2 regions of the Bacillus sp. GM2 genome follow, and region 2 is predicted to be linked to the other one. Evidence: a T-box and tRNA genes for the amino acid it is inferred to sense, from the RefSeq annotation. Region 2 holds a T-box; the other holds one or more tRNA genes.
The links. A T-box is a leader RNA that pairs with one kind of tRNA and senses whether it is charged. The one in region 2 lies ahead of ACVC9U_RS04595 (valine--tRNA ligase), so its partner is inferred to be a tRNA-Val.

Region 1 (8,015 bases), 1.5 Mb from region 2:
AAGCCAAACGCTGACGGGTGGCTATGGGTTTATAACAAACCGGACTGGGGGGCTAAGTATAAAAAGGTGAAACCAGGTGAAGCGTTCACGATTGATAAGACGCTCACGGTCAATGGATCAAAAATGTACAAGCTGAAATCTGGATTGTACATCACAGCTTCTACAAAATATGTAGAAGTCAAGCAGAAGTAAAGAAAGCTACCTGGACGAACCTTTTTGAAAGCAGGCGGCCTTTTTCACTTTGTTGCAGTCAAACGGTTCCAGCTGATTACGGGCTTTCTGCGGATAATTTACGGGCCGAAGGCGAAAGCAAAACTAGAATCATTATTGAAATAAAAAAGGCAGGCATAGTGCCTGCTTAGGCTGTTGATTTTCTCGGCAGCCTTTTTAATTTTTTCATGAAACGAAAAGACTTCTTCTAAAAGTTAATTGGTTGTTATAAGAACGGTGGTTTATAATAAACCATCAAAAGAGCAACAAAAGCTTCTACAAAAGAAATTGAAACAATGACTTTGTGATTTACTGGTGATTTTACGGCAATTAACTTTTGACCAATATAATTTAGGAAATAAAACACAAGAAAGAAGCATACGATTCCAAAAATAACTCCAGACAAGCGGGATTCCCTCCTATTATTTCCATTTATTTTATAATATAGTAGAAAAACCATTAAATGTAATGATATTATCATAGTGTACTTTACCATGTTTGGAGGAGATGGGCAATATGAGTTTAGTATCATTACGTAAAAAATTGTTTTATTTGGCTGTTTTGATTCCGATTACTGTGATGTCTTTAATTTTTTTATCACTCCCAGCCAATGCGAAAACCTCATCAAGCCATACTTCCACCCTAGATGATCAAACATACAATAAGATTTCTGTAGACATTGCCAATAAGGCTCTTGAAGAAGCAATGAAAGATGTGAATAAACAGTTAGAAAAAGGAGTAACGAATGCCTTAGCCACCAAAAAGTTAAATATCCAAGGTGATACTATTGAGTTAGGTGTTGGTGAACAAGGGGAAAACAAAGTCGACACTCAAGCTGTACGCAAAAAGAATTATTCTGGGTATGTTAAGTATAATGGATTGCTAGGAACCGGTTTTCAACATAAAGTCTCCGGTACATTTACGTATGAAAAAGGAAAAATAAAATCAAATAGTTACGATGTTTATTTAACAGGCCCCCTGTATGGAAAATCACACGAGACTGAACCTTATAAACTTGATAAAAGTGTATGGGAGATAAGAAGTACAGGAACATTTACAGCCCTGAAATACACACCTTTTCAATACACTACAAGACTTGTTATTGGCTTGTACGGAAGTGGCGATTATAGAGTGTTGAAAGCTAAAATAAATTAAGCTCAAGAACCCCAAATTAGGGGGGTTCTTCTATTTTTACGTAGCGATGTCTTGCAGCTAAAACAGGAACTTGAAGCCGGCCGGAAAAAATATCGGCCGTATGATGAGTGAAGCCCTTCCCAACAAAAGAAGGGCTTACTTCATTTCCACGCCGACAACATCCTCAAATTTAATGAGATTAGTGTCTCCTTTTGAATCTACAAACATTGAACAGCTTGCGCAGTTGATTTATGTAATGGATATGCCCCTCTGTTTGAATGATCTCCCCGGTTTCCGGTCCGTTAAGCATGGGCAGCGGCTTAAATACAGAAAACCGAACTGGATTATTAAACTCCATTGCTTCACTTATGATCATTTCCATATCTTCTACTTGGGCCATGTCAAGGACAGGTCTTTTCACTCTATTGTGATTACTCTCCAATTCGGGGAGCATGCTGACATGTTCCGGTAGCATCATTGTCATTGATTAAAAAAGTTTTTTGCCAACAATTCGCCAACAATTCAATTCATCAGGGTGTATTTAAAGTAATAATGCATAAAAAAACAAACCCTTGATATACAAGGGTTTGTTGGTATGATTCCGACTGGGCTCGAACCAGCGACCTCTACCCTGTCAAGGTAGCGCTCTCCCAGCTGAGCTACGGAATCATGGTATGTAACACTGGGTATTTGTTTTGCTGACAAGTTCTATTATATGCAGATTAGATGGATTCGTCAACAGTTTTTCGATTATTTTTTTAGAACTGGGAAAGAGTCTTGCAGTACGCCGTGCGTTATGAAAATATTGTCTTATATAGAAGTCAAAAGGGAGCAGGAATTGGATGGATCTGATACTTAAAAGTGTTGATAGTATTTTAATCGTATTTTTAGCAATCTTTTTTATGTGGAAATTCGTTTATGAAATTAAACATGAGAAGCGGAAGGCTGTTATTTTGCTTTTGCTGCTCATCAATGTCTACTTTATTGTAAAAGTGTTCAATCTAGTGTTGCAATTGATGTAGCCAATATAAAAATGCAGTCAAGGAGACCAAAACCAATGAAAACAGAAAAGCAAAAAATGCTGGACGGAGAGCTTTATCATGCTTCTGATCCGGTGCTGTGCCATGACAGACTCAGGGCGCGCAAAATTACGAATGAGTTCAACAATTCGAACGGAATCGACGACAATAAAAGGACCAAGCTGATTAAAGAGCTGTTTGGTTCAACAGGGGAAACGCTCCACATCGAACCGGTGTTTCGCTGTGATTACGGCTTTAATATACATGTCGGGGAAAATTTCTTCGCCAATTTTGACTGTGTTTTCCTCGATGTATGCGAAATCCGGATAGGCGATCATTGTATGCTCGGACCGGGCGTTCATATTTATACGGCGACCCATCCGCTCGATCCGTCCGAAAGGATAAGCGGTGCGGAGTACGGGATACCTGTCATCATCGGACGGAACGTCTGGATTGGCGGCAGTGCGGTCATCAACCCCGGCGTCAAGGTCGGCGACAATGCAGTGATAGCTTCCGGAGCCGTCGTGACAAAAGATGTCCCGGACAATGCCATCGTCGGCGGAAATCCGGCGAAAATACTTAAATACGTTGACGGCAAAAACACCAATTCTATGTGATTGGTGTTTTTATTTTGGAATAGTCACGGTGAAAGTCAGAGCTGATCAAACATCCGCGGAAGCAGTTTCCTCCCGCGGATAAGGTGCTATCGGGTGACCGTAATATTGTTGATGACCAGCTGTCCCAATGAATTGAGATAAGAAAATGTCGCTTTGCCTGGGCTGACGGCTTTTACGTACACGCGGTCCGAGGTGATGCTGACGGTAATGGCGCTGCCGCTGTAGGAAACGTTCGAAATGCCGACGTATTGATCTTCCTGTCCGACTTTCATCGGCCTGTTGATGACGATCGCCTGAGGGGCGATGATTCCTTGTGCAGATGCGTGAGAAGAGAGATTTTCAGTTTTAGAGAGTTCCTGGGCTTGTACATGCATGGGACTTCCTGAAACAGCAAGCATACCCGCCAGTAATGATGAAGCAACTAAACTTTTACCTAACCACTTCATAACCATCATCTCTTTTCCTATGTGATGATTCCAGGATATGGGATTACCGACCGCTAGTCAATCGGTTCCAATGATGATTCACACATTGGACAAACGAAAACAAACAATTCGTGAAGCGGCAGGAAGAACGGATCATCATCCCGAAGCTGTTTTTTTGTTCAAAGCGTTAATAAAGGTTTTCACGTTTTTTTTGTCCTGCATGACGGGTGAGTATATATATGAAAGCGTCCTGTTAAAGGTTTGATTTTTCAGCCGGAGCACGGAAAGGTTTCCGTGCTGTACGTCTCTTTCAATGACGCTTTCAGACAGGAGAGACAGTCCGATGCCCGTCATGAGCGTTTCTTTGATTCCCTGGTTGCTGCTGATCGTCAGAAACGACTTCACTTTTAAACCGTTTGAACGGATGACATGGTTTAAGTATTCGCGTGTGCCTGAGCCAACTTCGCGCGTTACCCACGTTTGATTTTGCAGATCGGCCATTGTCACGTCTTGTTTGGCGGCAAGCGGGTGATCGCTTGAAGCTGCGATAAACAATTCGTCCTGCATAAAGGCGTGTACAGAAAGCTCTTTTTCATTTGTCTGTCCTTCGATCAAGCCGATGTCCACTTTGTACAGGCGGACGGACTGCACGATTTCTTCCGTGTTTCCAATGACGGCCTTGAGTTCGAGCTCAGGATATTCTTTTTGAAGGTCGAACAAGAGCGATGGCAAAATGTATTCGCCGATTGTGAAGCTTGCGCCGATTTTCAGCTCGCCTTTGATCGAGTTGTGGTGATCGAGAATGTCTTGACGCGTTTGTTCATAGATGGTGATCATTTGTTTGGCGCGATCGTATAAAATTTCACCGGTCGGCGTGATTTTCAAATATTTCGGAGAGCGTTCAAATAATTTCGTCTGGAACTCTTTTTCAAGATTTTTAATGTGCATGCTTACGCTCGGCTGCGACATGAGAAGAAGCTCGGCCGTTTTCGTGAAATTTTTGACTTCTGCAAGGGTAACGAATGTCTTCAGCGCATCATAATGCACACGAATCTCTCCTTTATTAAAAATCTTAATAGCTGTGATAATTAATATATATTTTACTAATGTTGAGTATTCCAGTAAACTTTTAATTAGAATCTTTTTTTAGGAATATTTGGTTTGAAGCAGGATGACGCCGCGCGGCAAAGGGGACGTGATGAGTGAGCGCTTACAATGTTTCTTAGCAGCAAAAGCCGTGATCGACAGATGCTTTGCGTCAATAAAACCGATTTGATTTATAGGAATAGTGGATATATGATGAGTATTATCCTTTTCCGTTTCAAAACAAGTCATGATTTTTTTATTCCTTAGTGAGGTGGATATCGTTGCAACTTCAGGTAATGAACAGTCCTTTTAATCAGGAGCAGGCAGAGCTCCTCAACCGTCTTCTGCCAACTTTGACGGCATCACAAAAAGCCTGGCTGAGCGGTTATCTGGCAGCTGTGCAAACCGCCGATGCCCCGGCGGCTCTTGAAACATTGCCGGCGGAAGCTCCTGCTGCAAGCCCGGCTCAGCCTGTTTCCAAAGAAGTGACCATTTTATTCGGATCGCAGACAGGAAATGCACAGGGACTTGCCGAAAACGCGGCTAAGACGCTTACAGAACGGGGATTTCAAGTCACCGTCTCTTCAATGAGCGATTTTAAGCCGAACCAATTGAAGAAACTAAAAAACCTTCTCATCGTCGTCAGCACGCACGGTGAAGGGGATCCGCCGGACAACGCGCTGTCATTCCATGAGTTTCTCCATGGAAGACGGGCTCCGAAGCTCGATGATCTCCGTTATTCTGTGCTGGCTCTTGGCGACACGTCGTATGAATTTTTCTGCCAGACCGGAAAAGAGTTCGACCAGCGGCTTGGTGAGCTTGGAGGCACAAGGCTCCATCCGCGCGTCGACTGCGATCTCGATTATGATGAGCCGGCTGCAGCATGGCTTGACGGTGTCATCTCAAGCTTAAACGAAGGACAGGAACAGGGCGCAAGCGCCGCACCTGCTCAAACGGCAGCTCCGCAAGCCGCGGGAGGAGTAACAGTATATTCGAGAAAAAATCCGTTCAGAGCGGAAGTGCTGGAAAATTTGAATTTAAACGGCCGCGGATCAAATAAAGAAACGCGCCATCTTGAATTATCGCTTGAAGGCTCAGGTTTGACTTATGAACCTGGCGACGCGCTCGGCATCTTTCCGGAAAATGACCCTGAACTCGTCGATATGCTGCTGAAAGAGCTGAAATGGGATCCGAATGCTGCCGTTGCTGTTGATCAAGGGGAAAACCTTTCTTTGAAAGAAGCGTTGACTTCTTACTATGAAATTACGGTGCTGACAAAGAAATTCATTCAGCAGGCGGCAGAAATCATTGAAAATGAAAAGCTGCGCGAGCTTGCCGCTCCGGAAAATGCGGATCAATTAAAAGCGTATATCGCTGGCCGCGACCTGATTAATTTTGTGCGAGATTTCGGTCCGATCGCAGCAGCTCCGCAGGAATTTGTATCGATTCTTCGAAAAATCCCGCCTCGGCTTTATTCGATCGCATCGAGCTTCGCTGCAAATCCGGATGAAGTGCATTTGACGATCGGTGCTGTCCGCTACAATGCGCACGGCAGAGACCGAAAAGGGGTCTGCTCGGTATTATGTGCCGAACGTCTGCAGCCTGGCGACACCCTGCCTGTTTTCATTCAGCCGAATAAAAACTTTAAGCTGCCGGAGAATCCGGAGACTCCGATTATCATGGTCGGCCCCGGCACAGGCGTTGCGCCGTTTAGGTCATTTATGCAGGAGCGCGAAGAAACCGGAGCATCGGGGAAATCGTGGATGTTCTTCGGCGATCAGCATTTTGTCACTGATTTCTTATATCAGACAGAATGGCAAAAGTGGCTGAGTGAAGGCGTGCTGACAAAAATGGATGTCGCGTTCTCGCGGGATACGGAAGAAAAAGTATATGTACAGCATCGCATGCTGGAGCACAGCAAAGAATTGTTTGAGTGGCTTGAAGAGGGAGCGGCTTTCTACGTTTGCGGCGACAAGAACAACATGGCCAAAGATGTTCAAAACGCATTGCTTGAAATTATCGAAAAAGAAGGCGGCAAAAGCCGTGAGGAAGCTGAAGCCTACCTCGCAGAAATGAAAAAGCAAAAACGTTATCAGCGCGATGTATACTGATTTTGATTGAAAGGGGACTTTTTCAACATGGGGAACGAAATATTAAAAGCGCCTGAAGGCCCGCCGAGCGATGTAGAACGTATTAAGAAAGAAAGCGATTATTTGCGCGGCACCCTGAAGGAATCGATGCTCGAGCCGCTTTCAGCCGGGATTTCAGATGACGACAACCGTCTGATGAAGCACCACGGCAGCTATTTGCAGGATGACCGCGATCTCCGCAATGAGCGGCAAAAGCAGAAGCTTGAGCCTGCGTATCAGTTCATGCTGCGCGTCCGGATGCCGGGCGGTGTGGCGACGCCTGAGCAGTGGCTTGTCATGGATGAGCTTGCCCGGAAATACGGAAACGGAACATTGAAGCTGACAACTCGGGAAACATTCCAAATGCACGGCATTTTAAAATGGAACATGAAAAAAACGATTCAGTCGATCCATTCAGCCATGCTAGATACCATTGCAGCATGCGGCGATGTTAACCGGAACGTCATGTGCGCTTCCAATCCGTATCAATCAGAAATCCACAGAGAAGTGTATGAATGGTCGAAAAAGCTGAGTGATGACCTCCTGCCGCGCACACGTGCGTATCATGAAATCTGGCTTGATGAAGAAAAAGTGGCCGGCACGCCTGATGCGGAAGAAGTCGAACCGATGTACGGACCGCTGTATCTGCCGCGGAAATTCAAAATCGGCATCGCCGTTCCGCCGTCAAATGATATCGACGTATTTTCCCAGGATCTTGGGTTTATCGCGATTGTGGAGGATGACAAACTCATCGGCTTCAACGTCGCGATCGGCGGCGGCATGGGCATGACCCATGGAGACAAAGCAACGTATCCGCAGCTTGCCAAAGTCATTGGCTTCTGCAAGCCTGATCAGTTATATGATGTCGCCGAAAAAACGATTACGATTCAGCGGGACTACGGAAACCGCTCGGTTCGCAAAAATGCCCGCTTCAAGTACACAATTGACCGCCTCGGCTTGGAAACGGTCAAAAACGAGCTGGAAAACCGCCTCGGCTGGAGCCTCGCTGAAGCAAAGCCGTATCATTTCGAGCATAACGGCGACCGCTACGGCTGGGTAAAGGGTGTAAACGGAAGATGGCACTTTACAATGTTTGTTGAGGGCGGCCGCGTCACTGATTATGATGATTACAAGCTGATGACCGGCTTAAGGGAGATCGCCAAAGTTCATACCGGCGATATCCGCCTCACAGCCAATCAAAACTTGATCATTGCCAATGTCACAAGCCAAAAGAAGAAAAAGATCAGCGAACTGATCGAACAGTTTGGTTTGACTGACGGCAGGCATTATACAGCGCTCCGCCGCAGCTCGATCGCATGCGTCGCACTGCCGACGTGCGGATTGGCGATGGCCGAAGCGGAACGATATTTGCCAAAGCTGATTGACAAAATTGAT
Region 2 (8,015 bases):
TTCATAACGATGCAACGGTGTTTTCAGTGAAAATTGCTCTCCATCGGGCAGTGAACGCTCTCCGTACAGCTCGCAATCCTCATGAAGGGATATAAAAGCAGATTCTGTCTCCATCGCCTTTCGCTTTATCACTTCAGCTGCTTCACGCTGATGAACGGCTGTGATAACAGGAACGCCGCGTTTGATGATCCCCGCCTTTTCTGCGGCAATCTCTTTCAGCGTACCGCCTAATATCGCCGTATGGTCATGGCCGATCGAAGTGATGACCGTTAACAGCGGCTTCACGACGTTTGTCGAATCCAAACGGCCGCCTAATCCCGTTTCAAAAATAACAAAATTGGTGCTCCGGTATTTAGCAAAATATAAAAATGCGCATGCCGTAATAATTTCAAATTCGGTGGCGGCTCCGAATTCGGTTTTTTCAAGCTCAAGGACGAGAGGCCCGACCTCATTAAAGAGCGCCGTCCATTCGTCGTCCGAGATCGGTGCGCCGTCAACGCTGATCCGTTCGTTAAAGGTAATGATATACGGTGATGTGAAGGTGCCTGCTGTATAACCGGCTTCATTTAATACCGTACGGAGAAAAGCGATCGTTGAACCTTTTCCGTTTGTTCCAGCGACATGAATCGCATTGAGCTTTTTCTCGGGGTGTCCGAGCTTTCTCAGCAGCCATTCCATTCGTTCCAAACCCGGCTTCACGCCGAATTTAAGCCTTCCGTTAATCCAGCTGAGTGCTTCATCAAACGTTTTGAACAAGCGCATTCCTTCCCTTCAATTGATGAAGGTGTTTTCCAGCACCTTTAGAAAGACCTGGAAAACACCTCCTTTTTTCGTGTTATTAATTTTTCAATTCGGCGATTCTTTTTTCTACAGCTTCACGTTTTGCCGTATAATCGGCTTCTTTCGCCCGCTCTTCTTCAATGACATGTGCAGGCGCTTTTTTCATAAATCCTTCGTTGCTTAATTTCTTCTGAACCCGTTCAACTTCTTTCGTCAGCTTATCGAGTTCTTTTTGCAGGCGGCTGATTTCTTCCTCAATGTTAATCAGACCTTCGAGCGGCAAAATCAGCTCGGCGCCGGATACGACAGCGGTCATCGCTTTATCGACCGCTTGAATATCCGTTCCGATTTGAAGAAGGCTCGGATTCGTAAAGCGTTCCACGTACGAACGGTTTTCTTCAAGTCGTTCGGCGATTTCCGGCGTGCTTGTTTTAATATAAAGCTCAATCTGCTTGCTGAGCGGCGTGTTGACTTCGCTGCGGATGTTCCGTACAGCGCGGATGACTTCAACGAGAAGCTTCATATCCGCCGCTGCTTCGGTGTCCGTATATTCTTTAACAGCTTCAGGCCACTTGGCGACTGTAATGGATTCCCCTTCGTGAGGAAGATGCTGCCAGATCTCCTCCGTCAGGAAAGGCATAAACGGATGCAACAGGCGCATCGTTTGATCCAGCACATACGCTAAAATGGAGCGGGTCGTCTTTTTCGCCGCTTCATCTTCACCGTAAAGCGGAAGTTTAGCCATTTCGATGTACCAGTCGCAGAAATCATCCCAGATAAAATTGTAGAGATGGCGGCCAACCTCGCCGAATTCGTACTTGTCAGCCAGCTGTGTCACAGTTTCAATCGTTTCATTCAACCTTGTTAAAATCCACTTATCGGCAACTGATTTTTCTCCTGACAGATCAAGCTCTTCGTATGTCATGCCGTCCATGTTCATCAGGGCGAATCTTGATGCGTTCCAAATCTTGTTCGCAAAATTCCATGTTGACTCCACTTTTTCAAAGCTGAAGCGTAAATCCTGCCCCGGAGAGCTTCCCGTCGCAAGGAAGTAGCGCAGCGAATCCGCTCCGTACTTATCGATCACATCCATCGGATCGACGCCGTTTCCGAGCGATTTGCTCATTTTGCGGCCCTGGTCGTCGCGGATGAGCCCGTGGATCAAAACATCTTTAAACGGACGTTCTCCGGTAAATTCGATACCTTGGAAGATCATTCTGGATACCCAGAAGAAAATAATATCATATCCTGTGACAAGGACGTTCGTCGGATAGTAACGCTTGAAATCTTCCTCATCGATATCCGGCCAGCCCATTGTTGAAAACGGCCAAAGAGCGGAACTGAACCATGTGTCAAGAACGTCTTTGTCCTGCTCCCAGTTTTCGGCATCTTCCGGAGCTTCAGCGCCCACATAGATTTCCCCCGTTTCTTTATGGTACCACGCAGGAATCCGGTGGCCCCACCAAAGCTGGCGGGAAATGCACCAGTCGCGGATATTTTCCATCCAGTGCAGATACGTTTTTTCAAAACGGTCAGGGACGAAGTTGACTTTTCCTTCGCTTTTTTGCAATTCGATGGCGGCATCGGCAAGCGGCTGCATTTGCACGAACCACTGCGTTGACAAATACGGCTCAACGACTGCTCCGCTGCGTTCGCTGTGGCCGACCGAATGCGTATGCTCTTCAATCTTGAACAGCACGCCCTCTTCCTGAAGATCTTTCACGATCTGCTTGCGGCATTCAAAACGGTCCATGCCTTTATATTGAAGCGCCTTGTCATTCATTGTGCCGTCTTCATTCATAACGAGAATGCGTTCAAGGTTGTGGCGGTTTCCGATTTCAAAGTCGTTCGGATCATGGGCAGGCGTAATTTTGACGGCACCTGAGCCGAATTCCATATCGACGTAGTCGTCTCCGACAATCGGAATTTCTCTTCCCGTGATCGGCAGAATAACCGTTTTTCCGATCAGGTGTTTGTACCGCTCGTCTTCCGGATGTACCGCAACCGCTGTATCGCCGAGCATCGTTTCCGGACGGGTCGTCGCAATTTCAATCGAGCCTGAACCGTCTTTCAGCGGATAGCGCATATGATAGAACGCGCCTTGTACGTCTTTATAGATGACTTCGATGTCAGACAGAGCCGTTTTAGTGGCCGGGTCCCAGTTAATGATATATTCTCCGCGGTAAATCAGCCCTTTTTCATATAGCTTTACAAATACTTCGCGAACCGCTTTAGAAAGCCCTTTATCAAGGGTGAAACGCTCCCTTGAATAGTCGAGGCCAAGGCCGATTTTCGCCCATTGGCTGCGAATAAAATCGGCATATTCCTCTTTCCATTTCCATGTTTCTTCAAGGAATTTTTCGCGGCCGAGATCATAGCGCGTTTTTCCTTCTTCGCGAAGCTTCGCTTCTACTTTTGCCTGAGTTGCAATACCGGCGTGATCCATACCCGGCAGCCAGAGCACGTCATAGCCCTGCATCCGTTTCATTCTTGTCACGATATCCTGCAAGGTGGAATCCCAAGCATGCCCCAAGTGCAGCTTACCCGTCACATTCGGCGGGGGAATGACAACAGTGTACGGTTCTTTTTCAGGGTCGTTTTTCGCTTCGAAAAATTTGCCGTTCACCCAATAGTCGTATCTGTCTTTTTCAACTGCAGACGGATCGTATTTTGTCGGCATCGTCAGTTCTTGATTATCCATTTTCAAACCTCCAACAGTATTAAACGGCTGAACAATAAAAAAGAGCCCTCTCGATCCTGTTAAAAGGACGAAGAGAACTCTCTCGCGGTACCACCTTTTTTCATGAATGCAAAAAAAACGCATTCACGCACTTAAATGGGATAACGGGACTTTCCCGAATTTCTCTACTTTTTGTTCGAGAAATTGCGCTCCTGGGCGACCTTCCAAAAAAGACTGACTGGGAGCCTTTCAGCGAACCGGCTTCCCTCTCTGCAAGCGTCTGTTTTTGTACTCTTCCCATTCAAAGCGGGTGATCATTGACTTTTCAGCACGTACTTTTTCTTATATTACTAAATCTTTTTCATTTTCGTCAATCATCTTTTCCGTTTTTCTCTTGTTTTATACGAGACTGGGCCATGCACACAAGCTCCTTTTCCTCATATGATGCTGTAACGATAAGGAGAGGAGGCATAAGATGCGAAAAAAATTCAACACACATTCATTCCAGCCGTGGCTGAAGCAAGTCAGGCTTGTTGCTGTTCAAGTCGTCCTCCCGATCACGATCTTCCAGGGCATACGCACGATCATCTTTCCTACCACATTTGATGTCCTCCTTTTGGGCATTCTCATATTCCTTGCGTGCGCCTTTCACCTTGACTGGATATAGGCACGAAAAAAGTCCGCATCATGATGATGGGGACTCTGTTTCTTCCTGCAGTTTTCTGTTTTCTTCCGTCTCGTGAATGCTCATCACAAGCGGTTCGGCGTTTTTCATTTGCCAGTACGCCTTCAAAAGCGTTGTACAGGCTTCTTTTTCTCCGGGCCCCTTCTCAAGGTCGTAGCGGTTCAGCACGCCGAATACAGGCCCGGGGTAAGCCATATAGCTGAGGAATAAGCTGATTTCTTCCTCCCGCAAAGGATAGACATTGTGATACGTATAAAACCAGTTTACACATTCTGTGTACATAACGGGATTCGTCTTAAACATTCTTGTAAAAAATACGATGAGATCGTTCGCAGGGGGCCCGTGTCCCGCTTTCTCAAAGTTCGTAAAGTAACCCGTTCCGGTATCGTTATAGAGAAAATGCCGGACGGACAGCTGCCCGTGGTTTAAAACCATTCTGGAAGACTCTTTGTCTTTCATGGTCTCATACCATTCTTCAAGGCGGGCAAGCGCAAAGTCTGCAGCTGATATCGTCTCTTTGAAATACATGGCTGCCTGAAGCTGGAACGGGGACATATACCATTCGTTTTCCGCTCTTGAGATGAATTCTTCATATTTCTGTTTTTGCTGTTCCCATTTCCGTTTTGTCCGTTCATAGTGCCCGAGTATTTCTTCCCGTCTCACACCGAGCTCTTTTTCCGTCCGCTTGTGAAGAAGAGCGATTTCTTTAAACATATATTCGTGTTTTTGATCACGCTCTTCCTCTCTTTCAAGGGTAAGCCAAGGCATGAGATAACAGACATCTTCTCCGGCTTGCGTTAAAAATTCGCCCGTGCGGTTTCGATAGACGGGAACGAACTGCCTGTAGCCTTTTTCCTCCAGCATGATCATCTGTTCTGTGAAGCGGGCGTTTCTTGAAGCCGCCAATTTTTTCAGGGCGAATACACCGTGATCCGTATACACTTTCCATACCTTTGGACTGACCGATTCCATATATTCAGGCGTAAGACCGTACTCATTTAAAACAGACTGGATGCCTTCCATCGGCTTCACCACATTTTTATCAATGCATTAGGCATGGCTGTTTTGATAATCCGGTATATAAAGGATCTGTCCCTCTTTTAATTCCTCGTCAAGGGAAAGGGAATTCATCCGGATGAGCTGCTGGACGTTAATATCATAGCGCTCGCACAGAAGATCAATGGTATCGTTTTGCTGAACGATGCACATCCTCATTCGAGTAAACTCCTCCTCTCCCTGTTTTGTAAACAGCTTTGTCAAATAGAGAGCATTGTCATTCTCCTTCGCTGACACTTCCTGTTCGTCTGCTGCCGGCATCTCATCTCTTTCTTCTTCGGGCTCCGTCTGCTCATGAAACGAATATTCCGGGATTTCAATGGTATGTCCGGCTTCCTCTTCTTCATCAATCGCTTCTGCTTCCTGTGTCACTTCAACTTCAAACGTCTCAGGCTCCCTGTCATTCTGGTCTTCCTCCAAAAGAGGCGGAACACCGTAGAACGGGGTTTCTTTCGGTTGATCATGAGGTTGATAAGCCCTTTGGAGCGGCTCCGGCTCTTCTTCCGCTTCTTCCCTTTTTAACTCGTATTCTTCCGGCTCTGCTTCTTTCCCCTTTTTGAGCTCATATTCTCCCGGCTTTGCTTCTACTTTCTCCCTTTTCAGCTCGTATTCTTCCGGCTTTGCTTCCGCTTTCCCCTTTTTGAGCTCATATTCTTCCGGCTTTGCTTCTACTTTCTCCCTTTTGAGCTCATATTCTTCCGGCTCTGCTTCCGCTTTCCCCTTTTTGAGCTCATATTCTTCCGGCTTTGCTTCTACTTTCTCCCTTTTGAGCTCATATTCTTCCGGCTCTGCTTCCGCTTTCCCCTTTTTGAGCTCATATTCTTCCGGCTTCGCTTCTACTTTCTCCCTTTTCAGCTCATATTCTTCTTCTTCCGGATGTTCAAGAGCGGCGTCTTTTTGATTTTCCATTTCGCGCTTCGAACGCTCTGCCGCAGACAAAGACGCTGTAAAAAACGGCTTTGCTTCCTCTGTATCGTCTCCGAGAAACGACTGGTAAATCGGAACCGCTTCCTCATCGGTATCATTTTCTTCTGCCTCTTCATACGGCTGTTCTTCGTCCTGCACTTCATAAGATCTGTCAAGCTGAATCAAAAATTCTTCCTCTTTACCCTGCTCTTCGTCGTCTGAAGGTGATCTGAAGGCAGGCTCGAACTCCTCTTCCGGCTGGACGGCCGCAGGCATAGTACGCGGTTCTTCTTCTCCCGCTTCACCGCTTACATTCAAGAGGCCTTCAATCGCCAAATCAGCTTGAATCGTCAGCATCCTCGCATCTGTCAGCTGATAATCGAAAGCGTCAATAAAAACAAATACGTCGTTTAAATGATTGACCTTGTCTTTCGGGATGGTGATATCCACTGGGAAACAATGCGTCAGCTCTGCGCTGCCGTCCCCTTTCAGCTTTACATCTTCCACAAATCGGCTTGTCGCAGGCAGCTGTGCATACTCCCGGGTTTGATCTATGTTGTATTCGCCTGTCAGCTCTAATGACCCTCTTATGGATACATAATCATTTACTTCCTGAACGGTAATGTCAGGGTCCAATGAAATCGATAATAATTCGGATACTTCCTGTCCTTTTTGAAAACAGATTGACTCTTCTACAGAAAATTGCAAACGATTGTTTTGCGGCAAACTGATATCCTCCCTTCACCTAATTTTTAAAATTAGATGTCAGTAAAGATGTATGAGAAAAGCAGGCAGAATATGAACAGAAAATCATAAGCCGTTACCGGCACCATGCAAAAAAGGGCCGCCGGCAATGTCCGGCAGCCCTTTTCTTTATCTGGAGCGGCTGATTCTTTCGAATACGCGTTCAGCAGCTTGAATCGTATGCTCAATGTCGTCATCCGTATGAGCGGTTGACAAGAAAAGCCCTTCAAACTGTGAAGGCGGGAGAAACACGCCTTCATCGGCCATCCCTTTATAATATTCGGCAAACAGTCCGAGGTCAGACTGTTTCGCTGTATCATAATTGATGACCGGTTCATTTGTGAAGAAAAAGCCGATCATAGACCCCGCCCGGTTAAATGTACACGGAATGCCATTTTTCTCTGCAGCTTCAGAAATTCCTTTTTCCAGACGGTCTGCTTTGCGGGAGAACTCTTGGTAGGATTCAGGAGTCAGCTGTTTCAATGTTTCGAGTCCGGCTGTCATGGCAAGCGGGTTGCCGGACAGCGTGCCGGCCTGATAGATCGGACCGCTCGGCGCAATTTTCTCCATGATTTCCGCCTTTCCTCCATAAGCGCCGACAGGAAGACCGCCGCCGATCACTTTTCCGAGGCAAGTCAAATCAGGCGTCACTCCGAAATAGCCTTGCGCACAGTTGTAACCCACCCTGAAGCCTGTCATTACTTCATCAAAAATCAGCAGAGCGCCATGCGTCTCAGTCAGCTCGCGAAGCCCTTCGAGGAACCCTTTAACCGGAGGTACGACACCCATATTGCCCGCGACAGGTTCAACGATAACGCCGGCAATGTCCTCTCCGAATTCCTGAAAGACAAGCTTCATGCTTTCCAGATCATTGTAAGGAACGGTAATCGTGTTTTTTGCAATGCTTTCCGGAACTCCGGGGCTGTCAGGGAGGCCGAGCGTTGCTACTCCAGAGCCCGCTTTAATCAGCAGGGAATCACCGTGTCCATGGTAGCAGCCTTCAAATTTCACGATTTTGTTACGGCCTGTGTATCCGCGCGCCAGCCGCAAGGCGCTCATCGTCGCCTCCGTACCGGAGCTCACCATCCGAACGATTTCTATGGAAGGAACGCGCTCGATGACAAGCTCGGCAAGCTCGGTTTCCAGTTGTGTCGGTGCACCGAA

Region 1: it has a tRNA-Val gene. The T-box ahead of ACVC9U_RS04595 (valine--tRNA ligase) is inferred to sense a tRNA for this amino acid. The anticodon was not compared.

Annotation. Positions count from the first base shown of each region.
Region 1 is NZ_JBRKSZ010000007.1:2,248,795-2,256,809, reverse strand. It holds gene ACVC9U_RS12485 (DUF5776 domain-containing protein) at 1-192, shown strand, start outside; gene ACVC9U_RS12480 (hypothetical protein) at 727-1,365, shown strand; partial or broken gene ACVC9U_RS12475 (DNA-binding protein) at 1,390-1,476, shown strand; partial or broken gene ACVC9U_RS12470 (YolD-like family protein) at 1,501-1,822, opposite strand; tRNA gene ACVC9U_RS12465 (tRNA-Val) at 1,941-2,013, opposite strand; gene ACVC9U_RS12460 (hypothetical protein) at 2,187-2,366, shown strand; gene ACVC9U_RS12455 (maltose acetyltransferase domain-containing protein) at 2,402-2,980, shown strand; gene ACVC9U_RS12450 (hypothetical protein) at 3,067-3,426, opposite strand; gene ACVC9U_RS12445 (LysR family transcriptional regulator) at 3,562-4,452, opposite strand; gene ACVC9U_RS12440 (assimilatory sulfite reductase (NADPH) flavoprotein subunit) at 4,773-6,602, shown strand; gene cysI (assimilatory sulfite reductase (NADPH) hemoprotein subunit) at 6,630-8,015, shown strand, end outside.
Region 2 is NZ_JBRKSZ010000007.1:712,110-720,124, reverse strand. It holds gene ACVC9U_RS04600 (bifunctional folylpolyglutamate synthase/dihydrofolate synthase) at 1-756, opposite strand, end outside; gene ACVC9U_RS04595 (valine--tRNA ligase) at 839-3,481, opposite strand; T-box leader at 3,542-3,774, opposite strand; gene ACVC9U_RS04590 (hypothetical protein) at 3,936-4,127, shown strand; gene ysxE (spore coat protein YsxE) at 4,146-5,168, opposite strand; gene ACVC9U_RS04580 (LysM peptidoglycan-binding domain-containing protein) at 5,196-6,833, opposite strand; gene hemL (glutamate-1-semialdehyde 2,1-aminomutase) at 6,981-8,015, opposite strand, start outside.